DNA from 3 places in the Sphingosinicella sp. genome. Region 1 is predicted to be linked to each of the others. Evidence: predicted binding sites of a transcription regulator. Region 1 holds the regulator's gene; each other region holds the start of a gene.

Region 1 (4,707 bases):
GCAGGATGACGTCACCGCCGCGACGAAACGGCTGCTGGAGGGCTGATTCATGGCACTCACCCACCTCGACGAGGCCGGCAAGGCCCGCATGGTCGACATCTCCGGCAAGGCGGTGACCGCGCGCACGGCGATCGCCGAAGGGCATATCACCATGTCCGCACAGGCGCTCGCGGCCGTCCGCAGCGCAAACGCGGCGAAGGGGGACGTGCTCGCCGTGGCGCGCATCGCGGGGATCACCGCGGCGAAAAAGACCGCCGATCTCATTCCGCTCTGCCATCCGCTGCCGCTTACGAGCGTTGCGGTGGATTTCACGCTGGAGAACGGCGGCGTGCGCGTGGAGGCGACAGCTTCGACGACGTGGGGCACGGGTGTTGAAATGGAAGCGATGACAGCGGCTTCCGTTGCGCTGCTGACGATCTACGACATGGTGAAAGCCGTGGACAAGGCGATGGTTATTTCGGGCGTGCGCCTGCTGAAGAAGACCGGGGGCAAATCCGGCGACTGGACCTTCCCCGGCACATGCTGAGCTACGAGGACGCGCTGGCGCGGCTGCTGGCAGCCTCGGCGCCTGTCTCCCCGATGGACGTTTCGCTCGCCGAGGCTGCCGGCCTGACGCTTGCCGCAGACCTCGCCGCAAGGCTGACGCAGCCGCCCTTCCCGGCCTCCGCGATGGACGGCTACGCGGTCCGCTGGGCCGATATGCCGGGGCCTTGGCGCGTCGTCGGTGAAAGCGCGGCAGGCCGCGGCTTTGCTGGAAAGGTTGGCGCGGGCGAAGCGGCCCGCATCTTCACGGGCGCGCCCTTGCCCGAAGGCGCCGACACGGTGATCGTTCAGGAAGAGGTGCGCCGTGAAGGTGACCTGCTGACGCTGACGGGCGACGGCCCGCCACACACGGGCGCGCACATCCGCAAGGCGGGCAAGGATTTCAGTACTGGCGAACGGCTGATCGTAGCGGGAACGCGGCTTAGCCCGCAGCATCTCGGCCTTGCCGCCGCATCGGGGCACGGCAGCCTTGCGATACGGCGCCCGCGCGTCGCGATCATCGCGACGGGAGACGAGTTGGTGCCGCCGGGCGAGGTGCCGCAGGCGGACCAGATCGTCAGCTCGAACGGCGTGATGCTGGCGGCGCTGTTTCGCGCGGCGGGCGCAGAAGCCTGCGACCTCGGCATCTTCCCCGACAATCTTGACGCCATCGGCAAGGGGCTGAAGGCCGCAAGCGATGCCGACCTCGTCGTCACCATCGGCGGCGCCTCGGTCGGCGACCACGATCTGGTGCAGGCGGCGCTACAAGACGCTGGTGCGGCGCTCGATTTCTGGAAAGTCGCGATCAAGCCGGGCAAGCCGCTGATCGCCGGGTCGCTTGGGCGCGCGCGCGTGCTCGGGCTGCCGGGAAACCCGGTCTCCGCCTTCGTCTGCGCCGTGCTGTTCGCGCTGCCGATGCTCGCGCGCATGGCGAGACGCACGAACACCGACCCGACGATCACGGCGCGGCTGCTCGCCCCCCTGCCCGCGAACGGCAACCGCCGCGATCACCTGCGCGCGCGGCTGACGGCGGACGGCGTGCGCGCGTTCGATGCACAGGATTCCTCCATGCTGGGCGTGCTCGCCGGTGCGAACGCGCTCATCATCCGCCCCGTGGGCGCTCCCGCAGCGGCAGCGGGGGCTGATGTTCCCGTGCTCGCGCTTGACAGGATTTTCGTCACCCCCTAAATGTTCTCTATTCGTTCACGAAAAGTGGAACATCTTGTGGAACGAGTCGCGAAACACGGAAGGGCGGACCGGACATGCTGACACGCAAGCAACACGAACTGCTGATGTTCATCAACGATCGGCTGCAGGCCGGCGGCGTCTCACCCTCATTCGAGGAAATGAAGGAAGCGCTCGACCTCAAATCGAAGTCCGGCGTGCACCGGCTGGTGAACGCGCTCGAGGAGCGGCAGTTCATCCGACGCTTGGCGAACCGCGCACGCGCGCTCGAAGTGCTGCGCCTCCCCGAAACCGGCACGACGGCGAAGGCCCCTGCCCGGCAGACGCCGATCATCGCGGCGGCGAACGATGACGTCATCGAGCTTCCACTGCACGGCAAGATCGCCGCGGGTATGCCGATCGAAGCGCTGCAAAGCGATCGTACGCTTTCCGTGCCCGCCGCGCTCCTCGGCGGTGCGGGCGATCATTTCGCGCTGGAGGTTTCCGGCGACTCCATGATCGAGGCGGGCATCCTCGACGGCGATTATGCCCTCGTCCAGAAATGCGACACGGCACGTGACGGCGAGATCGTCGTGGCGCTGGTCGATGAAGACGAGGCAACGCTCAAGTATCTCCGCCGCGACAAGGGCGAAATCCGCCTCGACCCCGCGAACAGCGCCTACACCGCGCAGCGCTATGCACCGAACCGGGTGCGCGTCCAGGGCAAGCTCGTAGGGCTGCTGCGCAGGTATAACTAAGGATTATTTGACGTCAGACGGAAGACGGCTTGCCCAGGGATGCGAGCCGTCCTCCGCGGCGACACTGCGGATGCGCGGCCCATCGAGCCAGATCGACAGCGCACCGGTTTCTGCGAGCTTTGCACGGTCGAGCTTCAGCCAGCGCGGAGCGCACCAATATGGCAGGCGGCGGTCGCTGACGACGATGTCGGCGGCGGCGCAGGCGGGTTCGAATGCAGCACGATCGATGAGAAGGCCGGAACGCGTAGCGAGCAGCGTCCATGCACGGCCGCCCGCCGTGACACGGGCAGTGCAGGCGTCAGGCGTGCAGCGCGCGTCCGGCAGTGTTTCGAGATTGCTGCTCGCGGCTTCTCCCGCCGCGTCCGCCCACATCGAGCGCACGTAATCTCCGGCGCGTGTGCGGAGGAGCGCGACTTTGCCGTCCCGCACCACGGCGAGGTGCTTGCCCTCCCCATCGACGATGAGGTCGGGCGGCTGCGCCGTCGCCATACCCACGGTGCCGATTGCGAGCGGTAACAGCGCGAGCCACCGGCGACGCGTCTGCCAGAGGCAGAACCAGACGCCGGCGAGCATCAGTATGGCGAATGCCCAGTCCGGCGCGGCCGGGAGCCGCGAGACAGCGCCGGGCGTCGCCGCAGTGATCTCCGCGATGTGGATGAGGATGTGGAGCGCATGGCCGAGCAGCCAATCGACCGGCGCGGCGAGCCCGATCGCGCCGAGAAACACCGACAGGCCGAGCAGCGGCAGGATCACGAAGCTGGTGTAGGGAATCGCGGCGAGGTTCGCGGCGACGCCGTAGAGCCCCATTTGGTTGAAATGGAAGAAGGCGATTGGGGCGAGCGCGAACTCGGCAGCGATGCCGGTGGCGAGGAGCGCGAGAACACCGTGCCACAGGCGTTCTGCGCGGCCTGCCTCCTTTCCCGCATTGAAGCGGCGCGCGAGCGGCGATTCATAAAGCGCGACGATCGCGGTGACGGCGGCAAAGCTGAGCTGGAAGCTGGGCCCGAGCAGGAAATCGGGGCGTACGAGCAGGATGAAGAAGGCGCCCGCAGCGACAAGGCGCAGCGAGATCGCCTCCCGCCCCAGCGCGAGCCCGACGAGCACGATGAGCACGGCAATGCAGGAGCGCACCGTCGGCACCTCCGCGCCCGCGATCAGCGTGTAGCCGATGCCCGCGGCGGCGGCGGCGAGCGCGGCGATCAGCTTGATATCGGTGCCGAGCGCGAGGCGTTCGCTCTGCGCGAGCAGGCGGCGCGTGCCCCACAGCACGCCGCCCACCACGACCGCGATGTGCAGGCCCGAGATCGAGATGAGGTGCGCGAGGCCGCTGTCGCGCATCGCCTCGGTGACGTCATCGGGGATACCGCCGCGGTCGCCAGTGACGAGCGCGGCGGCGAGCCCACCTTCCCTGCCGCTGACGCCGTCCTGCAGGCGCTTCGTGAGCGCGCTTCGGAACGCCTCGAAGCGTCGGATGAAGCCGGGACGCGCCGGTGCAGGCGCAACGACCGTGACATCCGAGAGTGCGTAGCCGACGGCGCCGATGCCGTCGAACCACGCGCGGCGCGCGAAATGGTAGCCGCCGGGAATATTCGGCCCCGGCGGCGGCGACAGCGATGCGCGCAGAGCGACGCGCGTGCCGGGTACGACGCCCTCCGGTGCATTGCCTCGGATACCGACACGCGCGGTGAGGCCCGGCGGCAGGCCGGTGATATCCGAAAGGCGCAGGCGCGTGCGGCCCTCGGCTGGGCGCGGTTCGACGGCATCGACTGTCGCCTCGATCGTGAGTGCGCGCCATGACCGCTCGATCACCGGCGCGCGTACCTGCTCGGCACGCAGCCATGCCGCGCCGACTCCCAGCGCAAAAAGCAGGCCGACTGCGGCAAGCGCGATGCGCGGAAGCCCGTTTGCCAGCAGGCCGACTGCCGCGAGCGCGCCGCCGAGCAGCATCGCCGCGATCCATTCACGCGGTGTCGGCAGCGCGAACCATGCCGCGATACCGAGCCCGAGCGCGACGGGCACGAACAGCACGAGCTGGTGACGCTCCTCCGCAAGCCAGATTTCGGCGGTTTCGTGCAGGCGGGTGCGATGCGCAAGGGGCAGCGCTCCGGCCTCGAGCGGCCCGGTTTGAACGGCTGGCAGCGTTATGTTAGAGCCCCCCGACTTCTTTCAGTTTCGGACAGGATTTCCATGGGCGCAAGCGCCAAAACCCCGGTCGTTACCCGCTTCGCACCGAGCCCGACCGGCTTCCTCCACATCGGCGGCG
Region 2 (4,707 bases), 2.0 Mb from region 1:
GCTCGAAATCGACGTCGATGTCGGGCGGCTCGCCGCGTTCCTCCGAGAGGAAGCGCGAGAAGAGCAGGTTTTCCTTCACCGGATCGACTGCTGTGATGCCGAGCAGATAGCAGACGAGGGAATTCGCCGCAGAGCCGCGACCCTGGCAGAGGATCGGCGGCTCCTGCGAGCGCGCGAAGTTCACGATGTCGTGGACGGTGAGGAAGTAATAGGCGTAGTTGCGTTTGCGGATGAGACCGAATTCCTCGTCGAGGATTGCCTGCATCTTCGGCGGGATCCCGTCCGGATGCTTCGCGTGCGCCGCGGTCATCACCAGATGTTCGAGCCAGCCCTGCGGAGTCCAGCCTTCGGGGACGGGTTCGTGCGGGTACTGGTATTTCAGCTCGTCGAGCGAGAATTGCACGCGCTTCAGAAGCTGCACGCTTTCCGCCACCGCCTCCGGGCAATCGCGGAACAGGCGCGCCATTTCCGCGGGCGGTTTCAGGTGGCGCTCTGCATTGGCGGCGAGGCGGCCGCCTGCGGCATGGATCGTCGTTTTCTCGCGGATGCAGGTGAGGATGTCGTGCAGCGGCCGCGCGGCGGGGGTAGCGTAGAGCGCATCGTTGGTGGCGAGGAGCGGCACCTTGGCACGCGCCGCGAGCGTCATCAGCCGCGCGAGACGGCGGCGGTCGCTTCCTGCGCGCGGCATCGCGGCGCCGAGCCAGACATTGCCGGGCGAAGCGGTTTCGATATGGCGGAGTGCGAGCTCGTGCGTGTCGTCCGCCATCACGATGAAGAGTAGATCCTCGCGATGATCGAGGAGATCGCGCAGAGTGAGGATGCAATCGCCCTTCTCGGCGCGGCGGTTGCCGAGCGTCAGCAGGCGCGTGAGGCGCCCCCAGCCGTGGCGGGTTTCGGGATAGGCGACGATGTCGGGCGTTCCGTCCGCGAAGACGAGGCGGGCACCGACCGCAAGCTTGAACGGCAGCGATTCCGCGCCGGCATCTTTCAGCGACGCCCACGCGCGCACCACGCCGGCGACGCTATTGCGATCCGCGATGCCGATGCCGGCATGACCGAGCGACATCGCCGCCGCGACCATCTCCGCCGGGTGTGAGGCGCCGCGCAGGAAGGAGTAGTTGGTCGCTGCGACCATCTCGGCGAAGGCGACGCTCATGCGAACAGGCCGTGCAGATACCAGCGCGGGTTCACCTCCTCGCGGCCATAGAGGCCGTGGCGGAATATCCAGAGACGTCGACCGGTTTCGTCCTCGACACGGTAGTAATCGCGCGTGAGACCTGGACGCCGCCACCATTCGGCGGCGATGCGCTCCGGCCCTTCAGCACGCACGATGGTGAGGAAAGTGACACCAAGGCGAAAGCGCCGGGGCGGCCCATCGGGCACATCCGCGACGACATGCGAAAGCAGACGCGGCGGACGGAGGAGCGAAAGCGGGCGCAGCGGGGGTTCGTTCGGGGGCGGGGCGGGCCATGAACCGAAGGGGCTTCCGGGACGAAGCCGGGCGGCGCGCTCCGGGATGTGGCTTTCCCGCGGATGAAAGCGCAGCAGACGCTCCGGCCCGAGCCGGGCGGCAAGGCGATCGACGAGCGCATCGAGCGCGGGGCCGGGGGGCGGGGCGCGGTCGAGATCGGGCTGACCGGGGGCAAGCGGCTCCGTGACCGGCACGGCAAGGCACACGGCATCGAAACCGAAGCCGGGATCGAGCGGGTCTTCGAGGCGCGCGAGGCTGTGTGTGAACAGCGTCACGACCGGCGTGGGGTGGCGGACGGGGGTGCTGGTTTCGACGCCGACCGCCTGTTCCTTGCCGTCGGCACGGAAGAACACCGCTTCGAAGCGGCGGCCGCCTTCCCCGCGCGCCTCCAGCATCCGGCACGCCTCGGCGAGCAGATCGGCAAGCACGCCGAGCACATAATCGGTACGCGCGACCGGCTCCGGAAAGCGGCGCTCGACCTCGACCGGCGGCAGCACGCGGCGCGGCACGAAAGGGCTTTCCGCATCGCCGACCATGCGGCGCACCGCCGTCGCCGCCTGCGCCCCGAAACGCGCGGCGAGCCCAGCGAGCGGACGGCAGGCGATATCCCCCACGGTATGGAGCCCGGCGCGACGCAGCGCCGTCTCGCGCTCCTCCCCCAGGCGCAGCACCGCGACCGGAAGCGCCGCGACGGACGCCGCCCCGAACTGCGCGAGAGCCCGCGCCGCGTCGGGCGTGTCCGCGAAGGCGTTGCGCACGGTGAAACCGTGACGCCGGAGCCGCAGGCGCGCGGCGCGCACCAGGCCGTCCTCCCCGCCGAAGAGATGCGCGGCGCCCGCGATATCGAGGATGAGCGTGTCCGGCAGATCCAGCGCCACCATTGGTGTGTAGCGGATGCAGATGTCCGCGAGCCGTTCGAGCAAGCGCCGGTCGGCTTCCGGATCGTGGTCCGCAACCAAAAGCGCCGACACGCGCGCGCGGGCATCGGCGAGCGGCAGGCCGGGCAGGAGCCCGAGCGCTTCGGCATGGCGATCGGCAGCGGCGAGGCGCAGCGCGCCCTTCACCGGCTCTGCGATGACGAGCGGGCGTTCAGGCGACCCTGTGCGCCCGGCGCGCGCCAGCCGCTCCGCGGGGAGCCACGGGAACCACAGCGCCAGATAGCGGCGCTTCACGAAAGACACGTGCGTCACGATCCCACTCCACGCGCCAGAACATGCCGGCGGGGCCGGCACGGCGGCGCAGCAATTCCACATCGAACGCCGGGTGGCCCGGCGCATCCGCCGCCAACGCGCGGGACGGTGCCGCGCTCACACGCCAGCGGGTTTCCGCCGCGCTCGGCGCGGGCTCGGCATCGATCCGCAGCAGGAACAGCGGCACACCCGAGGCTTCGGCCGCGAGTGTCAGCTTGCGCGTGCCGGTGAGCCCGAACACGCGCGTGCGGCCCACGCTTTCCGCGATCACCGCGCCGAGTGCGCCGACACGCAGCGCATCCACCGCCGCCGCAATGAGTGCCGCCTCGTCCGGCGCGTGTGCGACGATGCACGCGGCCGGATCGATGCCGAGCTCCACGAACCCCGGCGCATACAGCGGCGCCCGCCGCGCGGCGGCATCCGTCCGCAGCCAGACGACGGGTGCGCCTTCCGCCGTGAGGAACGTCATCAGCGCCGCGAACCCCGCGGCCGATCCGCTGCCGTCTTCTCCGAACACCTCGTGCAGTCGCCCGCGCACCAGGCCCGCTCCATCGAGGCCGGCATGGCCAGTAACGATACCTACCCCGCGCCCGTACGCACGGCCCTCCATATCGGCCACGATGCCACGCAGATCGGCAAGAGAAGATGGCGAATCGGACATATTGTTCACTATTTGTTCCAGTATCGTTTCTCCGGCGGAAAAGAGTCAAGACCGAACCGGAAGCAGTCCAGCTTATCGTAAATCCCTTTTTAATCATCGGGACTTACCGCTGGCGGGCGACACTTTCCCCAGTCCAACGAAGGATAGAAAACGCGATGAAACTGCTGAATATTGCAACCCTGTCTCGCAAGGCCGCGCTCTATTCAGGCGCAGCGATTGCCCTGCTGGCGGCATCGCCTGCGCTCGCCGCCTCGCTCGTGCTGAGCGGCGATTACATGAAGATCGGTCTTAACGACGGCGGCACGCTGGGGTACTCCGGCAACACCTCCCCTGGTATTCTTTATGACGGCACGGGCACGGGCACCTTTAACGACGCCTATGATTACCTGACGCCGGGCACGCCGTTTGAAGGCTTCGTCGTTGCGGGCAACGGCGGTTCGACCTTCACGCTCGTCAACAACAACATGGGCATCTTCGACATCACCGGCGGTACGCTGACCGATTACAGCGGCGTCGCCTTCAACGGCGCGACCTACGATCAGCGCGCGGTGTGGACGGGAACGGCGGGCGGCCTGTTCACGATCACCCACGATTATTATTTCGACGAGGGCGATCAGCAGCTGAAGATTCGCACCACGATCACGGCACTCAGCGACCTTACCGACATCACCTTCTCGCGCCAGCTCGATCCCGATGCGGTCGCAGCGCCGGGCGATTCGAGCGTGACCAACAACTTCCGCGGGAACGGCGCGGTTTCCGCGAATGATCTCGTCTATGCCGAGGCGCTCGTTTCGAAGTACGTGATCGGCCTCTACACCAACAGCAGCTACACGCACAATTCGGCCGTCACCTACTGGACGACCGATACCGCCTCCTATCTCAGCGGCACGGACGAGGGCGACGGCGACAACACCATCGGCCTCGGCTTCGACCTCGGCGATCTTTTGACCGGCGGCACGATCACCTTCGATTATTCCTATATCTTCGGCACCGATATCAGTTCAGCGATCGGGCAGAACATCACGGGCACCAGCACAACGACCGACCTCATCAACGGCGACGTCAATCCCGTGATCGACGGCGGCACGCTGCTTGTGGATGCGCCGGGCAGCTACGGCGTCGATCTCAGCATCACCGACAATGACGGCACGATCGATACGGACGGCAACAACGCCGCCTTTACGGGCGTGATCTCCGGTTCGGGCGGGCTCACCAAGGCGGGCGCGGGCACGCTCGTGCTGACGGGTGCCAATACGTATTCGGGCGGCACCACGGTCAGCGAGGGCACGCTCGTCGGCACCACGACAAGCCTGCAGGGCGACATCGTGAACAACGCCGCGCTTGTCTTCGATCAGGCGACGAACGGCACGTTTGCCGACGACATC
Region 3 (4,707 bases), 560 kb from region 1:
CAGGATGCGCTCGCCATCGCCCTTCTTCTTGCCATCGACAAGCTCCACCACCGCCAGACCTTCGGCGAGGCCGAGCGCGGTTTCGAAACTGTCGGCGAGGCGGGTTTCAAGGCCGGCCTTCACGACGAGGCGGTCCACGACCACGTCGATGTCGTGCTTGTATTTCTTGTCGAGTGCGGGGGCCTCTTCGATGGGGTAGACGGTGCCGTCGATCTTCACGCGCTGGAAGCCGGTGCGCCGCCACTCGGCGATTTCCTTGCGGTACTCACCCTTGCGTCCGCGCACGACGGGGGCGAGGAGCATCAGGCGGGTGCCTTCGGGCATCGCTATCACGCGGTCGACCATCTGGCTGACCTGCTGCGCGGCGATCGGTTCGCCGGTGGCGGGCGAATAGGGGATGCCGACGCGCGCCCACAGGAGCCGCATGTAGTCGTAGATCTCGGTGACGGTGGCGACCGTGGAGCGCGGGTTCCTCGAGGTGGTCTTCTGCTCGATGGAGATGGCGGGGGAGAGACCGTCGATATGATCGATGTCGGGCTTCTGCATCAGCTCGAGGAATTGCCGCGCGTAGGCGGAGAGCGACTCGACGTAGCGGCGCTGGCCCTCCGCGTAGATCGTGTCGAAGGCGAGGGACGACTTGCCGGAGCCCGATAGGCCCGTGACCACCGTCAGCGTTTCGCGCGGAATATCGAGGCTGATGTTCTTGAGGTTGTGCTCACGCGCGCCGCGGATCGAAATGTGGGTCAGCATAAGGAGGGCTGTCGTTTCCTGTTTGTTCCGGTCGGACACTAGCCGCAAAACGGCGCCGGGGGAAGACAGGAGATGGGGACAGCAGGCGCGCTTGGCAAGAATGGGAAACGGCGGGACTGAATGGCGGCAGAGCACTTAGGCATTTTGCGTTTATGTGGCAGTTGCGGAGACAATCCATGTTGCGGCTCCGAGGCTAACCTTGCCGTCCTTTTCGCGTGCTGACAACGCAGCCCGTACACGCGGTTCGGCTTCCGGCATGAGTTCGGGCATTTCTCTCAGGACTTTCCCCAAGGCACCAACGCGTGTGATTACCTTCAACATAGCGTCGGTGTTACCGCTGGATATGAGGGCATCGTGTGCCTTGATGTCGATACGGGTGAAGCCCACCGTTCGAAGAACGTGATCAATGGTATCGGCGTCTTCAAAGCTGAATGGCGTTTTATCGATCCTTACTGGCAAACCTGCTGCCTCGACGGGAAGCACGTCCAGTTCATTTTCCTGCATTGATCGCCAGCAGATGAAGCCGATCCTGCCGTTGAGTTTAAGCATTCTGTGTATGTTGGCAAATGCCTCGGTCGGTTCAGCGAAGAACATTGTCCCAAATCGAGAGAAGGCGCTATCGATGCTCCGGGAAGGCAAACGCAGGGTGGCGGCATCTTCCTGCAACAATGTTACCTGCGTCAGATGGGTCGTTCTAGTCCGAGCAACCTCCAAGACACGAGGGGCTATATCGACACCGACAACGCGGCCTTCGGTCCCCACCCGCTCTGCCAACTGTAAAATCGTTTCTCCTGCGCCACAGCCTATATCCAGAACCGTTTGACCTGACGCCGGAGCCAGAGCCTCCATGGCAGCCAAGCCCAATGGAGACATTTGCAGATCAATCAAATCCGCCAAATCAGCCCGAGCTTGATCGCCGACATCCTGCACTTTCGAAAGCGCTTCCATGTGGCCAGTCTGAAACGGAACGCACTTCACTGCAACGTTCGTCATCAAAGGTTTGCGAGAGTTTTCAGCGAGATGCGCAAACGCTTACCCTACACCGCCCCATAACTCGCGTAGTGCGACCAGAAATCGTTATCCCTCGCGAAATTCGTGAAGCTCATGCCGATGGTGACGTCGAGCCCTTCGACATGGTGCCACCAGCCGACGGGGAGGAACAGGGCTTCGCCGGGGGCGAGGTCGGCGATCATCACGGGTGGGCGGGTGCCGTCGCCGGGGCCGGGTTCGAGGGGTTCGCTACCCCAGTCGCTGAAGCAGTGGCGGCTGTTGCGCATCAGCGCGCTGTGATGGCTGGAGACGAGGCGGACGCGTTTGCGGCCCGCGATCTGGAGCAGCAGATTGTTGGTGAGATCGTGGTGCCACGGGGTGATCGTGCCCTTGGGGCCGATCCAGAGGAAACCGCCGGGGCCGCCGGGCTCGGCGAGATAGCCGGGGATGGGGCCGGTGTCCGCATAGAGCGGGGCGAGGGCTTCGCGATTGTGCGTGTGGTTGTTGGCGGTGACGTAGAAATCGTTCGTCGGCGCCGTCTCGCTGGCGCGCAGGCGGGCGATGATTTCGCGGAAGGTATGCACCGCGCCGTGCGCATCCGAATTGCGCTCGTAGTCCTTGTCGGCTTCGCGGCCCCATTGCACGCGGACTTCGGCATTGCCGAGACGGGCTTCGAAATCATCGAGCGACCAGCGCTTCATCGCGGGCCAGTGATCGACGAGGCCGGTGAGGACGACCGGGCGATGCGCGGCATAATGTTCGGCAAAGAACGTATCGGCGGACGGCGCGTGGACGCGCGGCACCTCGCCCGAGGCGGGTGCTGCGAGCTTCGCATAGTTGGCGAGGAACCAGTCGCGCTTCTGGAGGCGCTGGCGCAATCGCTCTCCGGCGGCGAGATAAGGACTCTTCCGGGCGCGCTCGATTTCCGACACGGCGAGCGCATGGCCGATGCCTCGGCTCGCGATCCGCTGCGCGAGGCGCGCGGGATCATCGCCACCGAGCAGCGCTTCGGCGATCTCGCGGCGGAGATCGTCGTTCACCGCGGAGGCCGCGCCGCCGCCGCCTGCCTTCCTCATCTTGCTCATGCCTGCCCGATCATCGTGTTCGTGCGCCGTCTATGGGCGGTCGATGTTTCACCGATTTGACACATAGTCGTTTTCGTCAGGCGCTGTCAGCCGTTCGTCGACGGCAATGATCGTTCGTCGAGCGGGCTTCGCGGGCAATCGAAGCGGTGCGGCGGCGACAAACGAAGCACGGTATCTACAGGATGCGGATCGGGAGCGACGGACCCCACAGTCCCAGCAAGTCCGGACGTTCCCGGTTCGCAGCCAGAAATTCTCCGCCTCCCACAGGCGAAACAGGAAGGACCGCCCTCGATGACCCTCGTGAAGATCAGCGCGATTGCGTTCGCCGCCGCAATGACGACCGCCGCTTTCGTTCCCGCAGCCTATGCCATGGATGAAACCATCGTCGAAGCGAACACGGTGCGCCCGGTCGCGCATGTGAAATACGGCGATCTCAACCTTGCCAGCGATGCCGGCGTGAAGACGCTGCACGGCCGCGTGCGCCGCGCCGCCAATGCGATGTGCTTCGAGGGCGGACGCCAGGACCCGCGCCGCGACGCGCTTTCGATGGAATGCCGTAACGCCGCGATCGCGAGCGCCGCGCCGCAGATCACTGCCGCGATCAACAACGCCGGTACGCAGGTCGCTGCGAACGCCGGTGCGGCGATCACGATCGCGATGCCGTAAAAGGCGGCAATCCCAGATGCCGCCGACAGGGCGGGCACCACGTCCCAGGGGTGCCCGCCCTTTTTCTTTTTGGGTGCGCGATTATTTGCCGGTGATGCGCTTCACGTCGGAGAGATAGGTGCGGCCGATGCGGTGATCGCCGCCGTCGCCGAGATCGACCGACCACACGCCGTAGCCGAGATGGACGAGGCCCTTGATACGCTCGCGCCGGATAATCTTCGAACGGTGGATGCGGATGAAGAGATCGGGGTCCAGCCTTCGCTCCAGTTCCTTGATCGTCTGGTGAAGCAGGAACGAGCGGTCGGCGGTGTGCAGCCGCATATAGTCCCTCTCGGCCTCGACCATATCGATCGCGTCGACATCGACGCGGATGATCTCCGAACGGTGCGGAACCCAGAATTCCTTGACATAGCCATCGTCTTCCGCAGGCCCTGCGGGCGCATTCACGCGCAGCTCGCGCACGCGCGCCAGCGCCTTGCCGAGGCGCGCTGGATCGACCGGCTTCAACAGATAATCGGCGGCCGCGACGTCGAACGCGGTGACGGCATATTGATCGAACGCCGTGACGAACACCACGGCGGGACGCTGCGGCAGACGCTGGACCGCCTGCGCGACGCCGATCCCGTCGAGACCCGGCATCGAAATATCGAGCAGCAGGAGATCGGGGGAGAGCGCCTCAATGAGGCGCAGCGCCTGGCCGCCGGTGCTCGCGGTTCCAACGAGATTGACGTCATCGAAACGCGCAAGCAGCACCTGCATCCGTTCGATCGCCATGGCTTCATCGTCGACGACGAGCGTACGGAGGGGGCTATCAGGCATGGGACACCGGTCGTTTCACGGGAATGGCAATGTCGACGCGGAAGCCGCCGCCCGGCCACGGGCCTGCCTTGAATGCCGCGGCATCGCCGAAGCGCGCGCGCAGGCGATCGCGGACATTGTTGAGGCCGGTGCCGGTGCCATCCACCTGCGCCTGCGGTGCGGCAAATGCGCCGTCGTCCTCAACCACGATGTGGAGCATCGCATCGTGCAGGCTTGCCTTCACGCGGATGCACACCGGCGCGTTCGAAGGCGACACCGCGTATTTCACGGCGTTCTCGATCAGCGGCTGGAGGATGAGGCTGGGCACGCGCAGCCGTTCCGCTTCGGGGGCGATGTCGAAATCGAATTCGAGGCGGTCGCCAAAGCGGGCGCGTTCGACCTCGAGATAGAGGCGCTG

The links. The regulator LexA, encoded in region 1, represses DNA repair genes until DNA is damaged. The targets are predictions, from matches to a motif close to GTTCCNCNCTTGTTCT.
Region 2: the regulator LexA is predicted to act here: its motif matches at 3,326-3,341, upstream of ACE3TJ_RS09955 (ImuA family protein).
Region 3: the regulator LexA is predicted to act here: its motif matches at 764-779, upstream of uvrA (excinuclease ABC subunit UvrA).

What each region holds. Positions count from the first base shown of each region.
Region 1 covers NZ_JAYRYK010000001.1:113,162-117,868, reverse strand. Annotated here, with positions in the region: gene trpC (indole-3-glycerol phosphate synthase TrpC) at 1-46, shown strand, start outside; gene moaC (cyclic pyranopterin monophosphate synthase MoaC) at 50-526, shown strand; gene glp (gephyrin-like molybdotransferase Glp) at 520-1,710, shown strand; gene lexA (transcriptional repressor LexA) at 1,785-2,444, shown strand; gene ACE3TJ_RS00595 (ComEC/Rec2 family competence protein) at 2,448-4,472, opposite strand; gene gltX (glutamate--tRNA ligase) at 4,626-4,707, shown strand, end outside.
Region 2 covers NZ_JAYRYK010000001.1:2,093,937-2,098,643, forward strand. Annotated here, with positions in the region: gene ACE3TJ_RS09945 (error-prone DNA polymerase) at 1-1,156, opposite strand, end outside; gene ACE3TJ_RS09950 (DNA polymerase Y family protein) at 1,153-2,661, opposite strand; gene ACE3TJ_RS09955 (ImuA family protein) at 2,561-3,322, opposite strand; gene ACE3TJ_RS09960 (autotransporter domain-containing protein) at 3,478-4,707, shown strand, end outside.
Region 3 covers NZ_JAYRYK010000001.1:670,708-675,414, reverse strand. Annotated here, with positions in the region: gene uvrA (excinuclease ABC subunit UvrA) at 1-750, opposite strand, end outside; gene ACE3TJ_RS03195 (class I SAM-dependent methyltransferase) at 901-1,698, opposite strand; gene ACE3TJ_RS03190 (cupin-like domain-containing protein) at 1,788-2,825, opposite strand; gene ACE3TJ_RS03185 (UrcA family protein) at 3,117-3,491, shown strand; gene ACE3TJ_RS03180 (LytR/AlgR family response regulator transcription factor) at 3,573-4,310, opposite strand; gene ACE3TJ_RS03175 (sensor histidine kinase) at 4,303-4,707, opposite strand, start outside.